DNA from 3 places in the Azospira sp. MPR-LB4 genome. Region 3 is predicted to be linked to each of the others. Evidence: predicted binding sites of a transcription regulator. Region 3 holds the regulator's gene; each other region holds the start of a gene.

Region 1 (7,775 bases), 790 kb from region 3:
CGTGCTGGCCGAGGACGATTTTCACGCGCTGGTCCAGGACAGCGAATGCGCCGCGGCCTGAGCAGGGAGGAACTCCATGGAACCGGACCACAACCCCGCCGAGGATTCGCAGCAGCAACAGGTGCTGGCCGCCTTCGCCCGCTGGAGCCGCACCTACGAACTGATCCTGCACTCGGCCAGTGAAGGCATCTTCAGCCTGGATACCAACGGCTGCATCACCTTCGCCAACCCGGCTGCCTCGCGTCTGCTGGGCTGGCCGGTGGAGGACATGCTGACCCGGCCGGTGGCCGCCGTGCTCTATGGCGACAAGCCCAATCCCCTGGCGGGGGAGGCGGAGTTCCAGCACCGCCGCCAGGTGTTCCTGCAGCGGGACGGTTCCCCCATCGTCGTCGAGTGCAACCAGGCCCTGATCCTGGAGGAGGACCAGACGGTCGGCGCCGTCCTCATGTTCAACGACATCAGCGAGCGGGAACGGGCCGAACGGGCCCTGCAGGACACCCTGACCTCCCTGGAACAGACCAATCGCCGCCTGACCCAGACCCACGACCAGCTGCTCCATGCCGAAAAGCTGGCCGCCATCGGCCAGCTGGCCGCCGGCGTGGCCCACGAGATCAACACGCCCCTCGGCTACATCCAGAGCAACCTGGGCGCCATGGCCCGGCACCTGGAGGACCTGCTGACCCTGGTGGACGCCTACGAGAACGCCGCCGCCGGCCAGCAACCGCCCGGCCGGGAGCGCATCGACCTGGACTTCCTGCGCCAGGACGCCCCCCAGGTGCTGGCCGAAACCCGCCAGGGCATTTCCCGGGTGAGCACGGTGGTACGCCATCTCCTGGAGTTCTCCAGCACCTGCGCCAGCGGCGAATGGCGCCAGGCCGACCTGGAAGCCATCTGCCGCACGGCGGCGGAACGGGCCTGCCAGAAACGCCACAACTTCCGCCTGGAACAGCGCTACGACGCCCTGCCGCCGCTGCACTGCCTGCCGGAACGGCTGCAGCAGGCCCTGGAAAACCTCATCGACAATGCCCTGCTGGCCATCCCGGCCGAAGGCATGGTGCGCCTGCACGGCAGCTGCCCCGACGGCCGTCAGATCTGCCTGACGGTGGAGGACAACGGCTGCGGCATCGCGCCGCAGCATCTGGAAAGCATCTTCAATCCCTTCTTCACCACCCGGCCGGTAGGTTCCGGCGAAGGCATGGGACTCTCCGTCGCCGACACCGTCGCCCGTCTCCACGGCGGCAACATCGAGGTGGAAAGCAGCCCGGGCCTGGGCAGCCGCTTCACCCTATGCCTGCCACTTCAAAACAACATTCCTCAGGCAAAGGCAGCCGAATGATCAACCCAGGCCGTTGGTGCAACTTGAATGCAAGCCAATCGCCTCGTAATCAGTGGGGATGAGAGCAAGCCAACGCCAAAACATACCAAAGTCATATTGCAATAATCCGGCGACAGACTATTGTTTTCCAACTGCCGTCTGCCCGCTTCTCAACCGCTCAGACGGCGGGTCGCCGGACTTCCCTGGATTGCCTTCATCATGGCCCCCCCAGCCTCCGGCCTGTGCAAGATCACCAAGGAGGCAAACATGAGCAAGACCAACTACATCATCAGGAACAATCCCAACAACGGCCCGCTGGAAGCATTCACCATCGGCCCCAATGCCGAACTCTGGCATTCGTGGCAGTCGCCCACCGGCCCCAGCGGCTGGAGCGGCTGGTCCAGCCTGGGCCGCCCAGCCGGCATCTTCATCAGCCAGCTGGAGGTGATCGGCAACGCCAGGGACAGCGGCCCCCTGGAAGCCTTCGCCGCAGGCTCCGACGGGGCCCTCTGGCATATCTGGCAGGGCGGAGGCCAGAAGGACAACTGGAGCAACTGGGAATCCCCCAACGGCCCGGGCGGGTGGAATGGCTGGTCGTCCCTGGGACAACCGCCGGGCGGCATTGCCATCGGCCAACTGCTGGTGGCCGAGAACGCCGGCACCAGCGGTCCCCTGGAAGCCTTCGCCCTGGGTTCGGACAGGGCCCTGTGGCACATCTGGCAGGGTGGCGGCCAGAAGGACAACTGGAGCAACTGGGAATCCCTCGGCGTGCCCTGACCTGGACGGGCACCGTTCCCACACCGGCGTGCCGGTTGCAATGAAAAAGCCCGGAATCCGTTGCGGATTCCGGGCTTTTCTTCAGTGCAAGAGACTGGACGGCTTTTAGAACGGAATGTCGTCGTCCATGTCGTCGAAAGACGGGGCCTTCTTCTTCGGCGCAGAGGCAGCGGGAGCGGAGGAACGGGGGCTGAAATCGCCGCCACCGAAGTCGTCGCCGCCGCCGTAGGAGGCACCGCTGCCGCCACCTTGGCCGCCCTGGCCGCCACGGCCGCCGAGCATCTGCATTTCGGTGGCTTCGATTTCGGTGGTGTAGCGTTCCTGGCCGTCCTTGTCCTGCCACTTGCGGGTGCGGATGCGGCCTTCGATATAGACGGAAGAACCCTTCTTCAGGTACTGGCCGACGATCTCGGCCAGCTTGCGGAAGAACACCACCCGGTGCCATTCGGTGGCTTCACGCTTCTCGCCGGAATTGCGGTCCTTCCAGGTTTCGGTGGTAGCCAGGCGGACAGTGGCCACAGCGTCACCGTTGGGCATGTAACGGGTTTCCGGATCGGCCCCCAGATTGCCCAAAAGAATCACTTTATTGACTGCAGCCATCGATGTTTCCCCAATAGTAAAAATGTTGAATTCAGGCCGGGCGCTGCTGGGCGCGGACCGGCGGTTTCATGGTTAGCCCCAGGGCCAGCCAGACGAGACTCAGGATTCCGGTACACCACCACACCGCATCGCCCCCCAGACGTTGCGCCAGCATACCGCCGACGGCGCCGCCAAGGAACAACCCGAGAGACTGGGTCGTATTATAAATGCCAAGTGCCGCTCCCTTGGCTTCCGCCGGTGCGATACGGGAAATCAGGGAAGGCTGGGTCGCTTCCAGGATATTGAAGGCGACGAAAAAGGCGGTCAACAGCAGGGCCAGGGGCCACAGGCCCTGGCCGAAGAGGCCGAAACCGGCCTGCACCAGGAGCAACAGGACCACGGCGCCGTTAAAGACCATTTTCATGCGGCCGTACTTCTCCGCCGCGATCACTGCCGGCACCATGAAGGCGAAGGACACCAGCACGGCAGGCAGATACACCTTCCAGTGCTCGGCCAGGGGCAGGTCGCCGGTCTTGACCAGGGCGGCGGGGATCAGCACCCACATGGCGGTCTGGGTCAGGTGCAGGACGAAAACGCCGAAGTTGAGACGCAGCAGCTGGGGATGGAACAGCACGTCGGCAAAGCGGGTGCGGCCGCCATCCACCAGCACCTTGGGCGCCGGCGGCACCACCTTGTACAGGGCGACGATGGCCAGCAGGGCCAGCCCCCCGGTGAGAGCGAAGATGCCGGCCATGCCGATGGCGGCGTAGAGCAGGGGGGCCACCACCAGGGAGAGGGCGAAGACAAGGCCGATGGAGGAGCCGATCATGGCCATCACCTTGGTGCGGTGCTGCTCCCGGGTTAGGTCGGCGGCCAGGGCGGTGACGGCGGCGGAAATGGCGCCGGCCCCCTGCAGCACCCGGCCGGCGATGATCATGGGCAGGTCGTCGGCGGCGGCCGCGATGAAGCTGCCCAGGGCGAACAGCAGCAGGCCGAAGACGATCACCGGCTTGCGCCCGAAACGGTCCGAGGCGATGCCGTAGGGAATCTGGAACAGGGCCTGGGTGGCCCCGTAGATGCCGATGGCCAGGCCCACCAGCAGGCCGTTGTCGCCGCTGGGCAGGGTGTGGGCGTAGACGGCGAAGACCGGCAGGATGAGGAACAGGCCCAGCATGCGCAGGGCAAAGATGGAGGCCAGGCTGGCGCCGGCGCGGCGTTCCTCGGGGGTCATGGCATCGCCGGCGGGAGCGGCAGCGGTCAGGGGCTTGGCGGACACAGGGAGCAGGTAGGGATGGGGGGAAGAAGCAGGGGCGAATCTTAGCAGGTTTGCCCGGCGCCACGAAAAGCACCGCAGCCCCACGGAGCCACCGCCGGCCTATCCATTCGGATTTCCGAACGCCATGCACAGCCTTTGTCCGGAAAGCCGAACGACACCCCCAAAACGACGGTCAAAACCCCATAAAAAACAAGCCACTAAAAACCCGACCCAACCCCCTCCCGATGGCACGGCCCGTGCTGAAGAACAGGGACCGCCGCCGAGCGGGCACATCAGAACAGAGGAGACACCATGAACCAGCCACACCGCGTCGAACACGACCTGCTGGGCGACCGCAAGGTCCCGGCCGAGGCCTATTACGGCGTCCATACCCTGCGGGCGGTGGAGAACTTCCCCATCACCGGCACCCCCATCTCCATCTACCCGGACCTGATCCGGGCCCTGGCCCAGATCAAGCTCGCCGCCGCCAAGGCCAACGAGCAACTGGGCCTGCTGGAAGCCCCCCTGGCCCAGGCCATCGTCGCCGCCTGCCAGGAGGTGATCGGCGGCAAGCTGCACGAACAGTTCGTGGTGGACGTCATCCAGGGCGGCGCCGGCACCTCCACCAACATGAACGCCAACGAGGTCATCGCCAACCGGGCCCTGGAAATCATGGGCCACGCCAAGGGCGAGTACCAGCACCTGCACCCCAACCAGCACGTGAACATGAGCCAGTCCACCAACGACGTGTACCCGTCGGCGCTGAAGCTGGCCACCTACGTCGGCATCTTCCGTCTGGTGGACGCCCTGGCCTACCTGCGCCGCACCTTCGAGCGCAAGGCCGAGGAGTTCAAGGACGTGCTGAAGATGGGCCGCACCCAGCTGCAGGACGCGGTGCCCATGACCCTGGGCCAGGAATTCTCCACCTACGCCGTGATGCTGGGCGAAGACGAGGAGCGGCTGAAGGAAGCCGCCCTCCTGATCCGGGAAATCAACTTGGGGGCCACCGCCATCGGCACCGGCATCAATGCCCACCCGGACTACGCTCCCCTGGTCTGCCGCCTGCTGGCCGAAACCAGCGGCGTGCCGGTCATCACCGCCCCCAACCTGGTGGAAGCGACCCAGGACTGCGGTTCCTTCGTGCAGCTCTCCGGCGTCCTGAAGCGGGTGGCGGTGAAGCTGTCCAAGACCTGCAACGACCTGCGCCTGCTCTCCTCCGGCCCCCGCGCCGGCTTCGGCGAGATCAACCTGCCGCCGCGCCAGGCCGGCTCCTCCATCATGCCGGGTAAGGTCAATCCGGTGATCCCGGAAGTGGTGAACCAGATCGCCTTCGAGGTCATCGGCAACGACCAGACCGTCACCTTCGCCGCCGAGGCGGGCCAGCTCCAGCTCAACGCCTTCGAGCCCATCATCGCCCACAGCCTGTTCAAGAGCGTCAATCACCTGCGTCAGGGCTGCCTGACCCTGGCCGACCGCTGCGTGGACGGCATCACCGCCAACCGGGATGCCCTGCGGGCCCGGGTGGAGAACTCCATCGGCATCGTCACCGCGCTGAACCCCTACATCGGCTACGCCGCCGCCTCCTCGGTGGCTGCCGAAGCCCTGGAATCGGGCAAGGGCGTGGCCGAGATCGTGCTGGCCCGGGGCCTCATGAGCCGGGTCGAGCTGGACGATGTGCTGCGCCCCGAAGTGCTGACCCAACCCCGCGCCCTGCCCCACCGCCAGGGCTGAAACCGTTTGCGCCGGCAGCCCGCTGCCGGCCCCTTTTTTTCTGATTTTTACTGATCTTGACCGCCGCCCCCGCGGCAACGGAGCCCTTCGATGAAAATGAACAAGCTCACCACCCGGATCGTCCTGGCCATGCTGGCCGGGGTCGGCGTCGGCTATGCCTGCAACACCATGGCCCCCGACGCCGCCAGCGCCAAGGAAATTGCCGGCTATTTCAGCATCCTCACCGACATTTTCCTGCGCCTGATCAAGATGATCATCGCCCCCCTCATCTTCGCCACCCTGGTGGCAGGCCTGGCCAACATGGGCGACGCCAAGGCTGTCGGCCGCGTCGGCGGCCGCGCCCTGGGCTGGTTCATCTGCGCCTCCTTCTGTTCCCTCTTCATCGGCCTGCTCTTCGCCAACGTGCTGCAGCCGGGCCATGCCTTGAGCGTGCCCCTGCCCGAGTCCGCCGCCGGCCTCAACCTGAAGACCTCGGCCCTCAACCTGAAGGACTTCATCACCCACGTCTTCCCCAAGAGCATCATGGAAGCCATGGCCGGCAATGAAGTGCTGCAGATCCTGGTCTTCGCCGTGTTCTTCGGCCTGGCCCTGGGCCACCTGCACAACCAGGCCGCCCGCTCCCTGGTGAACACCATGGACGAAGTGGTCCACGTGATGCTGAAGGTCACCGACTACGTCATGCGCTTCGCTCCCTTCGGCGTCTTCGGCGCCGTGGCCGGTGCCATCACCACCAACGGCCTGGGCATGCTGCTGGTGTTCGGCAAGTTCATGCTCAGCTTCTACGTCGCCCTGGCCGCCCTGTGGGGCCTGCTGATCCTGGCCGGCTTCATCGTCCTGGGCAAGGACGTGTTCCGTCTCATCAAGCTGGTGCGCGGCCCGCTGCTGGTGGGCTTCTCCACCGCCTCCAGCGAGTCCGTCTATCCCAAGCTGATGGAACAGCTGGAGAAGTTCGGCATCAAGACCCGCGTCACCGGTTTCGTCCTGCCCCTGGGTTATTCCTTCAACCTGGATGGCTCAATGATGTACACCACCTTCCTGGCCCTGTTCATCGCCCAGGCCTACGACATCCCCATGAGCCTGACCGCCCAGATCACCATGCTGCTGGTGCTGATGGTCTCCTCCAAGGGTATCGCCGGTGTGCCGCGGGCTTCCCTGGTGGTGGTGGCCGCCGTGCTGCCCATGTTCAACCTGCCGGAAGCCGGCCTGCTGCTGGTGCTGGGCATCGACCACTTCCTCGACATGGGCCGCACCGTCACCAACGTGCTGGGCAATTCCATCGCCACCGCCGTGGTGGCCAAGTGGGAAGGGGCCATCGACCCGGTGAGCGAGGAGCTGGCCGAGGCCGAGGAATCCCTGCCGGTGCCGGAAGACGATTCCCTAGCCACCGCCAAGGCCGCTGCCTGATCCGTCCGGCCGGAGCCCCCATGTTCGCCCTGTTCCTGAAGAGCCTGCTGGGGGCCCTGGCCGTCCTGCTCATTGCCCTGCTGTCCCGCAGCAAGAGCTTTTTCATCGCCGGCCTGGTGCCCCTGTTCCCCACCTTCGCCCTCATTGCCCACGCCATCGTCGGCAGTGAGCGGGGCGGGGCGGACCTGCGCACCACGGCCATCTTCGGCCTGTGGTCCCTGCTGCCCTACGCGGTCTATCTGCTGGTGGTGGCCTGGCTCAGCCTGCGCTGCAGCCTGGGCCTGACCCTCGCCAGCGCCACCGCGGCCTGGCTGGGTAGCGCCGGCCTGCTGCTCCTGGCCTGGAGCCGCCTGTTCCCGCAAGGGAACTGAAGCATGTCGCGGGAGGCGCCCGGAACTAACCGGGGGCCGCCCGCCAAACGTTGTTTTATCCCTCCGCTTTAGGCCCGGCATACAATGCCGGGCACTTTTTTCCTTTATCGCCATGGATATCAACTGGTTCCTCCTCGCTCCCGCAGCCTTTTTCGCCGGCATGGTCGATGCCGTGGTGGGCGGCGGCGGACTGATCCAGATTCCCGTACTGCTTTCCCAGTTTTCCCAGACGGCCATCCCCACCCTCTTCGGCACCAACAAGGTGTCGTCCATCGCCGGCACCGGCGCCTCCCTCTGGCGCTACGCCCGGGCCGTCCCCATTCCCTGGGCCGTGGTCCTGCCG
Region 2 (7,775 bases), 420 kb from region 3:
AGCTTGCTGTCTCAGGTACTTGTGTTGATAGAAACTGAGGCCGGACGCATAGTCCGGTCGCGTGCAGGGGACTTTCAGATATTCGCCGGTGACAGGATGTTTGACGTGGATGTGCCCCAAGTCTTCGATAGAAACGGCGTAGTCGACCCGCTTACCTTCGCCGATGCTTTTTCTCAGGTCACTGAGTGCATCGTCGGCATAGTTGAGTCCAAGGAGCCTGACCCCCTCATGGGAGAGTACTCCGTCGCGGCGCTCTCCCAAGATGATGTTGAGTTGGTCGACGTTTGTCGGGTAAGGGGGAGGTGCCATCCCAATCCCTTCGTTCCACAACTCCAGTGGGGAGGCATACGTCCGGCTGTTTCGGGCAATGTTGTGGTGGTCGACCGCCCATTTGTGAAGCAGATAGATGAGGGTGGAGAAGCGGATGACTGCTTGTTTGGCAGAGTCGTAACTGCCTCGTTCCTCTATGCACGAGAAGGTCTTCCCGGGCATGGACTCGAAAAACGTCTGCTCCAACGTCAGAAAGAAGCGCTCAATTGAAGCTTTGAGCCAAGGAGTTCTGCGCTCGCAGTGCTCATACTTGCCACCGAGAGACGCGATGGCCGCGCGGTATCGCAGCGACAGGAAATCCGCTCCACGGTCAGAGACGTAGAGGGCACCACGTCCGTGCGCTGGCCAGGGGTTCTCCAAGTCCTTCCAGTGCTGGTATGCCATGTGATGCGAATGGAGCGAGTGTTTGATGGCTCCGAAGATGCTCGCGAGCCCAGTGGCTTGAAACGACACGTAAAAGCCAAGCAGTACTTTGCTGAAACGGTCTTTGATTGCGGTAAGCCAAGGGCGCCCCAGTGGCAAGAAGGCAAGGTCGTCGATGACAAAAAGATTGAGCGGGGTGTGGTCGATTTCGACGGCATCGAGCGGATACTGTGCCGGAAGATGCCCCCGTATCATCTTGTACCGCTTGCGTGCTTCCTCCATCCCCAAGCGAACCTTCATTACCTCGTACTTATCAAGGTCGTCGATGCGACCGTAGTACGTTCGTTCCGACACGAGGCGAAGCAGCGGGAGCCGCATGCCTTCGCGCTTCAGATTCTCATTGCTTAGCGCAGTCTGATAGGACTGGTAAGAGGAGCGCGCACTTGGGCGCGTGTCCACCAGATAGTTCGAGTCAATCGAGTCCTGCAGAAAACGCTCGCTGTCTGCATCAATCCGCTCAGGACGCTTTCTGTGCGCGTTTTTGCTGACGACTGCACAGACCTCGTGGTGGTTGCGTTCATAGAGACGCCACCAGCGACATATTGTGGAGACGCTGGGCGGAGGAAGACCATCATGGCGCGCCAATGCGATGCGCTTCACCTCCATGGCAATGAGACGCTTTTGTCCGACGGTGATGCCGGCCCCGCGGAGCTTGTCGATGAAGTCCAGTCGCCTCAGCGCATCTTCTTGGTAACGCTCAGGCGCGTCCGCTAGGTTCGTTGGTGCTGCCTGCTGAGGCGTCTCTGGGACAAGAAGCTGCTTCGGTGACGAGAACGCTTGAACGATGGTGAGAGCGCCGACTTGGTGGTTTGTCCAGAACTCAGGCTCACGCATGGTCTCTCTGTGGCCTGTTGTGGGCTCCTCGAAGTACAACTCGTCGGCGCATCGCGCAACGTACTCGAGCGTTTCACCTCGCCACTGGATTACAAGACCTTTCTGGAGGAAAAAGCTTGCCATTTGGGCACCTCATCAGTCGGTGCCGCGTGGCGGGACAGGTCGGATACCAGGCGCGAAATCTCTTCGGCGCTGAGGGCTTCGAGGGATGCGTTCCTCCGGTCGGAGATTACGAAGAGGTGCCGTGAATCGAGGGCTTCCAACAAATGACCATGGCTCAAGAGGGCTATCAATCCGTCGCCAAGTCGCCGCATCCGCCATGAGGTGTTTATCTGTCGCTCGACGACCCAAAGCCATCTCCGCCAGAAGATCACCGAACCGAGTCGAACGCAGAATGTCTCCAAGTTGCAGCCCTCCAAACGGTTGATTGGGCAAGCTGACCATCGTGGTGTGGCGGTCGAGGTGTTGGTTCCAGTCGAAGCAGATGTGCTGCCGGGCAATCAAGGTCCACACATCTACGAGCTCCACGGTCGCGCGTGCCTGGAGTTCGGTAACGGTAAGTGGGCGGTCGTTCAGAACCTGTAGAGCCCTTTCCAGGGCCCCGGGTGGCACGGTGCTGCTGACATACCGTTGAAGGAGCTTGACGTTGTCGAAGCGCGGCTGTGCCTCGAGTTGTGCGTCGATGAGGAATGCGAAGCAGACCCCGCGTTGGTGGTATGCCTGCGAAATCGCAAGATACTTGTTGAGATTGCCTGTGTGGTTGAGCAGATTGGCGGCCGACTTCACTTCAATCCGCAGGCCAGGGACAAACGTATCGACGATGAAGTCTGGTGTGTATTGATGCGTTTTGCCCTCGTACTCGTAAGGCTCGGTAATGGGTTGCGATGCAATCTTGTAGACGTCGTGGCACAGCACGAGAGTGTTGAGTGCATTGGCCTCGTTCGGGGATTCGTACTCGGCATCGAGTTCCGTGAGCCCCTTGTAGTAACCTCCGCCGGTGGTCCGGTGGGGAGAGCATTCCACGAGGGTGCGGGCCGCTTTGGGCTTGGCTTTGAGCTTGTTTTTCTTGCGCATGGCGTTCTCCAGGCTAAGCGATACCCCGGACCTATGTCTGCAAACGTAGACGCACGGTGCCCGGGACGTTCGAAAAGGCGAACAAAGGCCTTGACTTCGCTGCTGAGCGTGGAGATACTCAAAGCGCCAACTAAGAAGTATCCCTGCGCAGGCAGGACGAAGCCGGATGAACCGAAAGGGAAGTCCGGTTTTCGTTTTTCTACATAGGCATTTCTCCCATATTCGTCGCCTTGACGGGGCTCACTGCGCCTTGGTGTTGAGTCGTGTCGTGAGTTGGTCCAGCGTCAGAGTTAGACCGTCCTTCAGCCCCAGCGCGACCGCGATGCGGTGACTCTGTCCGCGCAGACACTTTCGTTTTCCTTCGAGCACCTGATAGACGAGGCTCGCCGAGAAGCCGCGTGCCCGAGCCCACTCAGCAACGGGAATGCCACTCTCGTCGAAGGCGTCTCGCGCTCGCTTGGCAGATTCGCTATTTCTTGGTATATTAAAATCCATACATACACCCTTTTCGTGTTCGAAAACGATTGCACGCTTTCGAAATCTAGCACGCACGTATGGATTTGTGTGGATCTTTTTCAGCTCTTCCGGACATGGCGAAACAAGTGCAGATGGTTTCACCGGGGTTTGGCTTCCGCTTGCGAGAAGAGCGTGAGCGGGTTGGTATGAATCAGACGGAGCTCGCCGAGGTCGCAGGCATCAGACGGATGGCGCAGGGGCAGTACGAAAACGAGGTTCGCTCCCCGACGGTCAAGTATCTGTCGGCGATTGCCGGTGTCGGGATTGATGTTCATTACCTGCTTTTCGGTAGCCGGTGTGCGCCTGCGACGGGTGGGCAGCGCGGGCTTGAGAAGAAGGCGTTTGAGCTTGTCGAGGCCTACGTGCACCAACAGCCTGACGGTAAGCTCGGTGCCGAAGGGCGCTACGCCATCTTCGAACTGATACGTGCGCATCTCCGCCAGAGTGTTGAGGAAGGTCGCACCTCGTCGTCCACTCCGGCAGAGCTCATTGCGGGACTAGGTTCAATCTGAAGTCCATTGTCCGAGCGCTCGTACTGTTCGGCGTTCACAGCGCTTTCCGCTTGCCTTTTTGGGTAACACGGCATCTCCCGCTGAACGGACTATGCATGGTCGGCTGGAGCGCGTGCGGTGGGTTCGATGTCTTGGCTATTGCGCTTGAAAGAGCTTCTGCGGCGCGGCTTCCCTTGCGGTTATGTCCCTAGAGGTAATGGCATTGTCATTTAGTCCGTGGCGTAACGTTACTGGCCGAAATGGGACAGAAGTTCTCGTTTATCCGATGAGAAAGCTGACGTTCTGGACCTTCTTGGGCTAAACGGCAGGTAACCTGTTCATTGTTGCCCGAGCTCGGCCGGTTGCTCAAAGTCGGCTAAGGTCGAAGAAGAGTCCGTCGGATCAGCGGCTGGACCTCGGCCTCAGCTGCCGGTGGCTTGATGGCGCAGTCAGGCAGCAATGTGCTGCTCACCTAACGTTCGAGCGTCAGGCGACGGAGAACGGCGGCTTCTTCACCCTGCCAACTGGTGCTACCGACCCGTTGCTGCCGCTGAGCATTTAGGGAAAGCTGTAGTTCAGCGCCGCGCTCGGCGTCGATTGGTTTAAATGAAGCGAAGCACAATATCAATCGGCGCAATCGTGTGCTACCGAACCGAGTGTTGGGCTTTCTTCGTTAGCCTTTCCTGCGCTTGCGATGATGAGCAAACAGCATCGCAGCCAAACCAACAAATACCAGATGGGCCGGCTCAGGTACTGCCGCTGGAGCAGGACCGACAAGGCTACCTACTGCAAACGTCCAAGTATTGCTGTAGCCAAAGTTGATACTCTGGGCCAGGTCATCGTATGTAACTCCGGACCGGTTTGGGAAGAAGACCCAGCCAGTTGTGTAATCGGCGCCGGCACCGTCGTAAATGGAGGTCGCGAACATTGGGCCATACATTCCGGCTACGTTCAGGACTCCCAGCGAACTTCCTACTTTGTTCGCAAGAGCGCGTGCAAGTTCTTCGTCCGCGAACCATGCTTGACTTTCAATCGTCGGACGTAGGTTACTCAGCAGCCCTGAAACCGTCTCGATGTCATATAGATTGCCTTGAGCTTCGTAAATCACTCCTGCCATCGCGCCCGAAGCACTTGTAGCTAGCAGAACAGTGGCGCATGCCTTAGCTACAAAATTCATGTCAATATCCTATTTTGAATCAGCGATCTAACCGAAAAAATATTCCTGAGCTAAGGCTAACTCGTCCACTAAGCTTGTATCGCGCTATCTGGATCAGGTGCCAAGTAGCGGCTCCTGGCCGTACCGGGACCTTCGCTGTCGAACTCACAGGTCAGTTCGTCAGAGCCGCCTGCGACCGTCTCGAGTCGGCCCCAAGCTGTCCTTCGTCTTCATGAAGCGTCAGTCGGCTATCGCCTCATGAGAGTCATTGATAGTGCCAATAGTCCAATGGAAAACGGGGGCCGTAGCCCCCGTCCATACTTAAACAACGGGACTCAGGCGACCTTTCGCTTGCGGCGAATCAAACCTAGCCCGGCAAGGCCGAGACCAAGCAAGAACAGCGATGCAGGCTCGGGAATTTGTCCATCATTTTGCCGACTTAACGTTGACGTCGAATAGGTAACATTGTCAAACCCTTGGAACACGGTGAATTGTCCGTAGGTAATGAAGTTGCCCAAAGACGAACCGTCATCAGTCGCAATTCCAAAGAATGAACCATTGGGGCGAAGGCCATCAGTCAGGCCATTCAGGCTTACTTGGCCCTGAACTGCGTCGTAGGGATTGACGTAATCCAGACCAAATGCCGTGATTTCGAAGTTAAAGTTAAAAGTACCGCTCCCGTACGTCCACACCCAGTCGTTGGTGCCATTGACAAACGGATTGGTTACTCCATAGCCGCAACCGTTGCTGTTCGTACAAGCGTAATCGCTCATGGTCCAGCTATAGTCAGCGTTGCTTAGATCCAAGCCGGAACCTGCAGCACTTGTATCGAGCGTGTCCAGCGTATACGTTCCAACGTAGTTCTGAAAAGCTGCTCTGTCGTTGAAAACAACAACAGCCGCAGACGCGTTAAACGAAAGAATCGCCGCTATAGCGCATCCCAAAGTAGTACGAATGATCTTTTTCATTTTTTCACTATTGTGCGTGAGAGTAGCCTAGATGGGAGCCGGATTAGCAAAAATCTTGCCATTTAATAAAATCAAATAGTTACCATACGATAAGTGTCGAAGTGTAAAGTTTTCCGACATTGCTTGGGCGTCCAATTCGTAGCTCAAACTGCTAAGACGAAGGTCAAACTGCCATTCGGCGACCGCTTGAGGTTACCTGCTGACATTGGTTCCAAATAGTCGTAGTTCCGCTTCTGGCCGATAGTACGCTGTAGGCATCTTCCCCGATAGCCGCCGCACGCCACGGGCACAAGAATCAGACTCCGATCAACAGCAAGGAGTCTGTCATGGAAACCCGAGAACATCCGTATCGGGAAGCCTGGAACAAGGGGAAGCTGGTGGGCCAGAAGGCACCGCTCAAACCCAAGGACATCTGGGCCATCCGTATTCATCTGCAGAACGCGCACGAAGTGCGCGACCTCGCCATGTTCGCCGGAGTTCGACAGTTACGCTCGCAAGTCCTTGTTTTTTATATAGCGTACTTTCAAAAATGCCACTACAACAGCGCCAACTGCTCCGGCGCCGCTGGTTTTTCGATTCCTAATGCATGAAGCACCTCATGCTGTTCCGTGCTGAGCGTCGACACCCCTGTCACCGGCTCTCCGCCGTTCAGACGCACGCGGTGATGCTGAATGCGCTGCAGTTGCTCAAGCGCCCGCTCGGGCGTGTAGCCCACATCAGCCGCCTTAAGGCGGCTACGCATCACCCGATGCAGGATCAGCGCCATGAAGCAGATCGACGCGTGCGCGCGGATCCGCTCGGGCAGACGGTGATACACCGGGCCGATCTCGATCTCGGACTTGAGCACCTTGAAACCGCGCTCGATATCGGCGAGCGATTTGTAGCGCTGAATCACGTTCTGCGCGGAAAGCCCCTCGGCGTTGGTCACCAGCAGCAGCTTGCCGTCCATCATTTCGGCAAGACGCTTCGCCTTGTCGTCGATGTGGTAGCTGAACAGCTCCTCAGCCAGATCCACCTTGATGATGCGCGACAGGTGCGCTTCGCTGACCGCATGGTAGAAGCGCGCCTTGGCGCCGCTGTCCGAGAGCTTGCGACCCCGGTGCTTCACGCCTTCGTCCTGATCGGCAAGCTTGCCCGTCCATTGATCCGCTTGCCGGGTCAGCGCGTCGATACGCTCGTTGCGCTGCTGGGTCTTTTGGGCTGCGGTCATCGGATCGTGTGCGATCACCAGCCTCAGGTCATTCCAGGCCTGCTCCGAGATCACTTCCTGAGTGGCGGTGATGCATTGCTGTTCGTGGAAGGGGGCGAGCAGATCGATGAACTCGTTGTAACGCCGGCCTGGTACCGCGACGATGAACTCGAGCGGCTTGCCACTGGTCAGGCGCACGGCCTTCAGGGCTTCGAGATTGTCCAGGCTGAGCAGCCCCCTGTCGGCTACCAGCACCAGGCGCTGCACCGAAGGGAAGCGCTCAAGCACCTTGCTGAGCGTGGGCAGCAGGGTACGCGTCTCGGCCGTGTTGCCGTCGAACACCTCGTGGTAGATCGGCAGTCCTTCGGCGGTCTGAACCACGCCGAGCATGAACTGGCGGGCAATCAGCCCCTCCTTGGCCATGCCGTACTGGCGCACGTCGCCGACCTGTTCGCTGAGCCCTTCGCTACGGATCGTGGTGAGGTCGTAGAAGACCACCGAAAGATCCTGATCGATCAGCGGGCGCAGCAGCCCAGCGACCACGCCATCGACCTCATCCTGGTGATCCATCAGGGCATCGAGACTGCGCAGCAACTGCTGGTGGGTGACCGCCTTCGGCCCGAAATCGGGCAGCGCAACCGTCTGCACCCAGCGCAGCACGCCGAGCTTGGACTCGGGGTCGCACAGGCGGTTGAGCACCATCAGGCGGATCAACGCTTCCACGTCCGTGGTGCGGCGGGTGCGGCGGAACACCCGGCGCAGCCCGGAGAAGCCCAGCGACTTCCACAGCTCGG
Region 3 (7,775 bases):
TTCCTGGGTCTGCACCGAACCGACCACCGTCTCGCCGACGGCACCGGCCTGGGCCCCGCCCATGGAGCCGGAGAAGGCGCCGAAGACGCCCAGCAGCTTGCCCACGGCACGGCCGTCGAAGCCCTGCTGGGCCTGGGCCACCTGCTCGGCCTTGAGGATGTCGAACTTGACCACGTACTTGGTGGTCTTGAACTTGCCCTTCTGCAGCAGCTTGCGGGCGGCGCTGGGGTCGCCCATGGTGTAGGCCAGGGTGAACTCGTTGAGCAGGGGCCCCATGTCGGAGCGTTCGAGGATCTTGAAGTTGGCCTTGCCCAGTTCCAGTTCGGCGTAGTCGGCGATGTTGTTGGGGCCGTACTTCTGGGTGAAGGAGGCGTTGTTGGACTTCACCTCCCCCGGGATGACCACCAGGGCCGGGCCCTTCTTCGCCGCATTGGCGTACTCCACCGGCTTGTACATGGCCTTGTCGGCCATTTCGTTGGCCTGCTTGGAGGTGTCGCTGCCGGCGGTAGGCGACGGGCTCTCGAAAACCGGCTGGGCGAAGGCCGAACCGGCAAAAGCCAGGGCCAGGGCAATGGGGGCGATTTGCTGACGCATGGAAGACTCCGTAGGTTTATTTTTTTGGTTTGCCGGCAGCCCGGCAGTAATCGTTGTAGAGCTTGGCCACCACCTCTTCGGCCTGCTCATTGACCAGCTCCAGGACCATGCCGGCGGTGTCGCTGCCGGAATAGGATTCGGCCTTGGCCGTGGCGGTGGAGATGGTGCGGCCGTCCGCCGCCGCCAGGGTGAAATGCATGGTGACATAGACCTCGGGCAGACGCACCACCGGGTTGTAGGCGGTGCGGGTGGAAACCCCGCCCTTGAGCACGAAGGCAGCACCCAGCTTGCTGGAGGCGGCCAATGCCGCGTCCGGGTCGTTGCGGAAGTAGGCCTCCATTTCGGCCTGGGCAATGCGGGCCCGCTGCTCCTCGGCGGTGTAGGTCTTCAGGCCAAGAGCCTTCAGCTTCTGGTTGATTACGGCGGCGTGGCGGCCGTATTTGCTGCCCTGCAACTGATAGCCATCGGCCGTCTGGTCGGCCAGGGCCACCAGGATGCCCTGGTTGCGCAACGCCGCCTTGCAGGGAGCGGCCAGATTCTGGGCGATGCGACCGCGGCGCCCCTCGTCCTCGGCAGCGTCCTGCTTCTCCTCCTCGGAAAAACTGAAGGCCCGGGCACCGCCGGTCGCCGCCAGCAGCAGGCCGCAGCAGAGCAGGCGGGAAGCGGCACGCAGAAGGGCTGGCTGCATCTCGGGCTCCAGGGAAATGCCCGGCGTCGGGGCGGTATTGGGGGAATGGGGCAGGCCATTCTGTCAAAAAAAATGCCAGCCTTCAATCGGCTGGCATTTTTGCGGGAAGTCCGCCCCGGGCTTACTTGGCAGCCTGGCTGTCGGCTTCGCACTTCTTGATGAAGGAGGCCTTGGCAGCACCGGCCAGTTTCTTCTCCGCGGCCTTGGACTGGCACTCCGCATTGGCGGCGGGAGCGTCGGCGGTCTTGCCGGAGAGGCAGGTCTTCATGAAGCCCTTGCGCTCGTCGCCCTTGAGGCCTTTCTCGCCGGCCTCCTTGTTGCAGTTCTTCATGCGCTCCTGCTGGGGCGTCGGCGCTTTGGCCGCGTCAGCGGCGCCGGCAATGGGAGCCAGGCCGATACAGGCCAGGGAACACAGGGCAAGCAGCATCTTTTTCATGGTGTCTCCGTCAGTGGTCAGGCAGGGATCACCACTATGCGTTCGTCAAATATCGTCGTCAAGCAGCAGCTTCTGCTGCCGGGTGATGAATTCCTGCATGTTGTCGATGCCGCGCAGCTGCAGGATGCTGTTGCGCACCGCCGCCTCCAGCAGCACCGCCAGGTTGCGCCCGGCGGCCACCGGAATGACCACCTTGCGCACGGCCACGCCGAGGATCTCCTGGGTCTGGGCATCCAGGGGCAGGCGCGGCGCATCCACCCCGGCCACCGGCTTCTGCAGGTGCACGATCAGCTTGAGCTTCATTTTCCGCCGGGAGGCGGTCTCGCCGAAGATGGTGCGGATGTTTAGCAGGCCCAGGCCCCGCACTTCGAGGAAGTCCCGCAGCATGCCCGGGCAACGGCCCTCGATGGTGGCGGGGGCGATGCGAGCCAGTTCCACCACGTCGTCGGCGACCAGGCCGTGGCCCCGGGAAATCAGTTCCAGGGCCAGTTCAGACTTGCCGACGCCGGAATCGCCGGTGATGAGGACGCCCATGCCCAGCACGTCCATGAAGACGCCATGCACCGACACCGTGTCCGCCAGGCGGCGGGAGAGGTAGATGCGCAGCAGGTCGATCACGGCCGAGCAGGGTTTGGCGGTGGTGAACAGGGGAGTGCCGGTGCTCTCGCAGCCCTCCAGCACGGCCGGCAGCACTTCCAGGCCCTCGGCGACGATGACGGCAGGAGGCTGGGCGGCGAAGATTTCGTTCATCTGCGCCTTGAGGCGCTCAGGATTGACCCGGCTCAGCCACTGGTACTCGGCGGCGCCGATGACCTGCAGGCGTTCCGGGTGGATCAGGTTGAGGTGGCCGACCACGTCGGCGCCGTAGTTGCCCCGCTCCCGGATCTCGATGGAGCGTTCGGCACCCTGGGCCGCGACCCAGGTCAGGGACAGCTTGTCCTGGTGGTCCTCAAACAGCTGGCTGATGGAGATTTGCCGCATGGTTCCCCCAGTCGGTGAACAGGCGGTGGGCGTCGTCGGTGTTGTCGCAGGCGCCCAGGGCCTCGCGGAAGGCCCGGTCGGAGAAACGCTGGGCCAGCTCGGAAAGAATCTGCAGATGCTGCTCGGTGGCCTGTTCCGGCACCAGCAGCACGAACATCAGGCCGACGGGCTTGCCGTCGGGGGAATCGAAAGGCACCGGGGCGGACAGGCGCATGAAGGCGCCGGCGGCTTCCTTGAGCCCCTTGATGCGGCCGTGGGGAATGGCAACCCCCTGGCCCAGGCCGGTGGAACCGAGTTTTTCCCGGGCGAAGAGGCTGTCGAAAACCGTGGCCCGGGCGATGCCCAGGTTGTTCTCGAACAGCAGTCCGGCCTGCTCGAATGCCCGCTTCTTGCTGCTGGCTTCGAGGTCCAGCAGGATGTGGGCGGGAGGGAGGAGTTTGGCGATCAGATCCATGGGGCGGGAACCTTCCCCGAACAGCGGGATGGCGGCGGCAGGGCCGGTTGGAGACTGGGATTCAGGCAGGATACCTGGCGAAAAGTGGCGGGATCATAACGGAAAACGACCCCGCCGCCTATGCCTTTCGTCCCAGTCCCGGAGAGGGAATCAGATCACTCTTCGATGTGATTCTTGATGGTGTCGCGGTGGTGATCCTGGGCCTTCTGCTTGTACTTCTGCACCTGGCGGTCCAGCTTGTCGATCAGGGTGTCCACGGCGGCATACAGGTCGGCATCCTCGGCATCCACGTGGATGTCCTTGCCGGGCACGCGCACGGTGACTTCAGCCTTCTGCTTCAGCTTTTCCACGGTGAGGATGACGTTGACGTCGATGACGCTGTCGAAGTGACGCGTAACCCGCTCCAGCTTGGCAGTGACGTAGTCGCGGATCGCCGGGGTGACTTCCAGGTGATGTCCGGTGATGTGCAGGTTCATGGCTCGCTCCTTTTTTAGATGGACTTGCGTAGGTTGGCCGGCGAAATGTTGAGCGCTTCTCTGTATTTTGCAATGGTTCGACGCGCCACAACAATGCCTTGTTGGCCAAGAATTTCGGATATTTGACTGTCCGAAAGGGGTTTTCTGGGGTCTTCGGCCGCCACCAGCTGCTTGATCAGGGCCCGGATGGCGGTGGCCGAACAGGCGCCCCCCGTATCCGTGGCCACATGGCTGCCGAAGAAATACTTGAGTTCGAAAATGCCCCGGGGGGTGGCCATGTACTTCTGGGTGGTCACCCGGGAGACGGTGGATTCGTGCAGGCCCAGGGTTTCGGCGATTTCCCGCAGCACCAGGGGACGCATGGCCACCTCGCCGTGTTCGAAGAACTGGCGCTGGCGGTCCAGGATGGCCTGGGACACGCGCAGGATGGTGTCGAAACGCTGCTGCACGTTCTTGATCAGCCAGCGGGCCTCCTGCAGCTGGCCGGAGAGGCTGGAGCCGCGCTGCTTGGAGAGGATCTCGGCGTAGAGCCGGTTGATGCGTAGGCGCGGGTAGGCGTCCGGATTGATGCTGGCGGTCCACTGGTTGCGCACCTTCTTCACCACCACGTCCGGGGTGATGTAGCGGGCATCCAGGGGCGCGTACTGGGCGCCGGGCCGGGGGTTGAGGCTCTTCACCAGGTTGGTGACGGCGCGCAGGCGCTCGTCGTCGCAGCCCAGCAGCTTCTTCAGCTTGGTGAAGTCCCGGCCGGCCAGCAGTTCCAGATGATGGCGCACCAGCTTCAAGGCCTGGTCCCGCACCTCGTCGGCCGGCAGGGCTTCCAGCTGCAGGGCCAGGCATTCGCCCGGAGTACGGGCGCCGACACCGGTCGGGTCCAGGTGCTGCAGGTGGCGCAGGGCGATCTGCAGGTCGTCCAGGTCGATTTCCAGCTCTTCCGGCAGGGCTTCCTGCAGCTCCTCCAGGGGCTGGGTCAGGTAGCCGTCCTCGTCCAGCGCCTCGATGAGGAAGCTGACCAGCTGCCGGTCCCGCTCGGAGAGCTGCATCAGGCCCAGCTGCCAGTTGAGGTGGTCGCGCAGGGAGGTGTTGGCGGCCTGCACTTCCTGGAAGTCGGAATCCTCGTCTTCGTCGCGGGAGGCGGAAGGGTAGCTGCCTTCGGCAAACCAGTCCTCGCCTTCGCCCAGGCTGTCCCGGCTGTCGTCCCGGACTTCTTCGGGGCCATGACTGTCGGCGCCTTCACCGGATTCGCCGCTATCGCCTTCCCGCGGGCCTTCGGCAGCGGCCTCGGCCGTACTGCCGGCGTATTCGCCTTCGCTCCCGCTGTAGGAGGGCTCGTAGTTCTCGTCCTCCCGCTCCAGCAGGGGGTTTTCCAGCAGATACTTCTCCAACTCTTGCTCCAGCTCGAGCGTCGACAGTTGCAGCAGCCGGATGGACTGCTGCAGCTGTGGCGTCAGGGCCAGGTGCTGCGAGAGTTTGAGTTGGAGGGTTGGTTTCATGGACCCGGGGCCGAAGGGGCCGGCGGCAATGAGCGGGTTGAGGGAAAGACTCGGAGACTGGGCTCGTCAGAGACGGAAGCTCTCGCCCAGATATACTTTTCGGACGTCTTCATTATAAACGATCTCATCCGGGCGGCCAGACGCCAGCACCCGGCCCTCATTGATGATGTAGGCCCGGTCGCAGATGCCCAGGGTCTCACGCACGTTGTGGTCGGTGATGAGCACGCCGATGCTGCGGTCCTTGAGGAAACGGATGATCTTCTGGATTTCCAGCACGGCGATGGGGTCCACGCCGGCGAAGGGCTCATCCAGCAGGATGAAACGGGGAGAGGTGGCCAGGGCCCGGGCGATTTCCACCCGGCGGCGCTCGCCACCGGACAGGGCGGCGGCATTGGAAGCGCGGATGTGGCCGATGTGCAGCTCTTCCAGCAGTTCCTCCAGGCGCAGGTCGATCTCGTGCTTGGGCAGCTTCTGCAGTTCCAGCACGGCGCGGATGTTCTCCTCCACGTTGAGCTTGCGGAAGACGGAAGCCTCCTGGGGCAGGTAGGAAATGCCCAGATGGGCCCGCTTGTGGATGGGGAAGTGGGTCACTTCCTGATTCTGCAGCTGGATGGAGCCGCCGTCGGAGGGCACCAGGCCGACGATCATGTAGAAACAGGTGGTCTTGCCGGCACCGTTGGGGCCCAGCAGGCCCACCACCTCACCGCTGCCCACCTCGAAGGACACGTCATGCACCACGGTGCGGGACTTGTAGCGCTTTTTCAGGTTGTTGGCGGAAAGCTTGGCGATGAGGTCGGGGTTCTGCTCGGACATGGGCTATCGGATTCTATGAATGCGGGGGCGTAAAGGCATTGTGCCAGAGGTGTCGCCCGGGGGTTCTACCAGTCGCTGCCGGACTCGTCGTCCCAGCCGCCCTGCAGCACCTGGCGGACGGTGGCGGCGGCAAAGCCGCGGCTGAGGAGGAAGCGGGTCTGTTTGGCCCGCTCGGCCAGATCGGCGGGCAGGGCGGCGAATTTCTTCTGCCACACCTGGCGCGCCCGTTCCAGCTCGCTGCCGCCCTGGGCCAGGGCCGCGGCGACGGTTTCCTCGGCCACGCCCTTCTGCCGCAGTTCCTGGGCCAGCCGGGCATCGCCGTAGCGGCGGGCGCGGATGGCGACCCTTTCACTGGCATAGCGGGCATCGGAAAGCTGGCGGCGGGCCGCCAGGTCGTCCAGCAGGGCCTCCAGCTCAGCCTCGGATTCTGCGTGGGGCGCCAGCTTGCGGGCCAGTTCGGCCCGGCTGTACTCCCGCCGCGCCAGCAGCCCCAGGGCCCGCTGGCGCAGGCTCGGGGTCATTCCCCGGCAGCGGCCGCCGGGGCGGGGTTGGCCACGCCCAGGGCTTCCCGGATCTTGCCTTCGATTTCCTGGGCAATGGCCGGGTTGGCCTTGAGGAATTCCCGGGAGTTGTCCTTGCCCTGGCCGATTTTCTCGCCCTTGTAGGAATACCAGGCGCCGGACTTCTCGATCAGCTTGTTGGCCACCCCCAGTTCGATGATCTCGCCCTCGCGGGAGATGCCTTCGCCGTAGAGGATGTCGAACAGGGCTTCGCGGAAGGGCGGGGAGACCTTGTTCTTCACCACCTTGACGCGGGTTTCGTTGCCGATCACCTCGTCACCCTTCTTGATGCCGCCGATACGGCGGATATCCAGGCGCACGGAGGCGTAGAACTTGAGCGCGTTGCCGCCGGTGGTGGTTTCCGGGGAACCGAACATCACCCCGATCTTCATGCGGATCTGGTTGATGAAGATGACCAGGGTATTGGTCTTCTTGATGTTGGCGGTGAGCTTGCGCAGGGCCTGGCTCATCAGGCGGGCGTGCAGGCCCATCATGGAATCGCCCATCTCGCCTTCGATTTCGGCCTTGGGGGTGAGGGCGGCCACGGAGTCCACCACGATCACGTCCACACCGCCGGAACGCACCAGCATGTCGGCGATTTCCAGGGCCTGTTCGCCGTTGTCCGGCTGGGAGATGAGCAGCTCGCCGATGTTCACGCCCAGCTTCTGGGCGTACTGGGGATCGAGGGCGTGTTCCGCGTCGATGAAGGCGGCGGTGCCGCCCAGCTTCTGCATCTCGGCGACGACCTGCAGGGTCAGGGTGGTCTTGCCGGAGGATTCCGGACCGTAGATTTCCACCACCCGGCCCCGGGGCAGGCCGCCCACGCCGAGGGCCACGTCCAGGCCCAGGGAGCCGGTGGACACCACGTCCACGCCCTTGTCCACTTCGGTCTCGCCCATCTTCATGATGGCGCCCTTGCCGAACTGCTTTTCAATCTGCGCCAGTGCGGCGGTTAGTGCTTTGGCCTTGTTGTCGTCCATGACTGAATTCCCCAAAATCAAGCGGCTGATTATGGCACAAACCCTCCGGCCTACGCCAAGTTACCCGGACTACGTGTTATCCCCAGCATCAAAGGCCTTGGAACACCGCGGCAAAGCAGGGAAAATGGCGCAAATTATGCTAAAGCGATTATTGGCGCCCCCGGCCGCCGCTCCCCTCCCCGCTGCCCGCCTGCCCCTGCTCCCGGGGCTGCTGCTGGTGTTTGCCGCCTATCTGGCGGTGGCCCAGCTGACCATGGCCATCGGCACTGCCGGCCACGGCCTCTTCGTGCCCTTCTGGCC

The links. The regulator sigma-54, encoded in region 3, starts transcription at its own class of promoters, with help from an activator protein. The targets are predictions, from matches to a motif close to TGGCACGCTTNCTGCTNA.
Region 1: the regulator sigma-54 is predicted to act here: its motif matches at 4,173-4,190, upstream of aspA (aspartate ammonia-lyase).
Region 2: the regulator sigma-54 is predicted to act here: its motif matches at 5,836-5,853, upstream of AC3QLZ_RS08240 (PEP-CTERM sorting domain-containing protein).

The regions. Positions count from the first base shown of each region.
Region 1 is NZ_CM179521.1:1,403,212-1,410,986, forward strand. It holds gene AC3QLZ_RS06365 (chemotaxis protein CheW) at 1-61, shown strand, start outside; gene AC3QLZ_RS06370 (two-component system sensor histidine kinase NtrB) at 77-1,336, shown strand; partial or broken gene AC3QLZ_RS06375 (hypothetical protein) at 1,583-1,669, shown strand; partial or broken gene AC3QLZ_RS06380 (DUF8189 domain-containing protein) at 1,955-2,092, shown strand; gene ssb (single-stranded DNA-binding protein) at 2,198-2,692, opposite strand; gene AC3QLZ_RS06390 (MFS transporter) at 2,724-3,902, opposite strand; gene aspA (aspartate ammonia-lyase) at 4,239-5,657, shown strand; gene AC3QLZ_RS06400 (dicarboxylate/amino acid:cation symporter) at 5,748-7,061, shown strand; gene AC3QLZ_RS06405 (GlpM family protein) at 7,082-7,432, shown strand; gene AC3QLZ_RS06410 (sulfite exporter TauE/SafE family protein) at 7,545-7,775, shown strand, end outside.
Region 2 is NZ_CM179521.1:1,769,118-1,776,892, reverse strand. It holds gene AC3QLZ_RS08265 (TnsB C-terminal domain-containing protein) at 1-1,710, opposite strand, end outside; gene AC3QLZ_RS08260 (Tn7 transposase TnsA N-terminal domain-containing protein) at 1,723-2,661, opposite strand; gene AC3QLZ_RS08255 (DNA-binding protein) at 2,902-3,156, opposite strand; gene AC3QLZ_RS08250 (helix-turn-helix domain-containing protein) at 3,216-3,689, shown strand; gene AC3QLZ_RS08245 (hypothetical protein) at 4,342-4,845, opposite strand; gene AC3QLZ_RS08240 (PEP-CTERM sorting domain-containing protein) at 5,160-5,792, opposite strand; gene AC3QLZ_RS08235 (hypothetical protein) at 6,119-6,382, shown strand; gene AC3QLZ_RS08230 (IS1634 family transposase) at 6,328-7,775, opposite strand, start outside.
Region 3 is NZ_CM179521.1:2,191,481-2,199,255, forward strand. It holds gene AC3QLZ_RS10370 (hypothetical protein) at 1-594, opposite strand, end outside; gene AC3QLZ_RS10375 (hypothetical protein) at 611-1,282, opposite strand; gene AC3QLZ_RS10380 (PsiF family protein) at 1,404-1,718, opposite strand; gene hprK (HPr(Ser) kinase/phosphatase) at 1,764-2,699, opposite strand; gene ptsN (PTS IIA-like nitrogen regulatory protein PtsN) at 2,668-3,153, opposite strand; gene hpf (ribosome hibernation-promoting factor, HPF/YfiA family) at 3,309-3,629, opposite strand; gene AC3QLZ_RS10400 (RNA polymerase factor sigma-54) at 3,644-5,122, opposite strand; gene lptB (LPS export ABC transporter ATP-binding protein) at 5,189-5,935, opposite strand; gene recX (recombination regulator RecX) at 6,001-6,456, opposite strand; gene recA (recombinase RecA) at 6,453-7,475, opposite strand; gene AC3QLZ_RS10420 (PAS domain S-box protein) at 7,612-7,775, shown strand, end outside.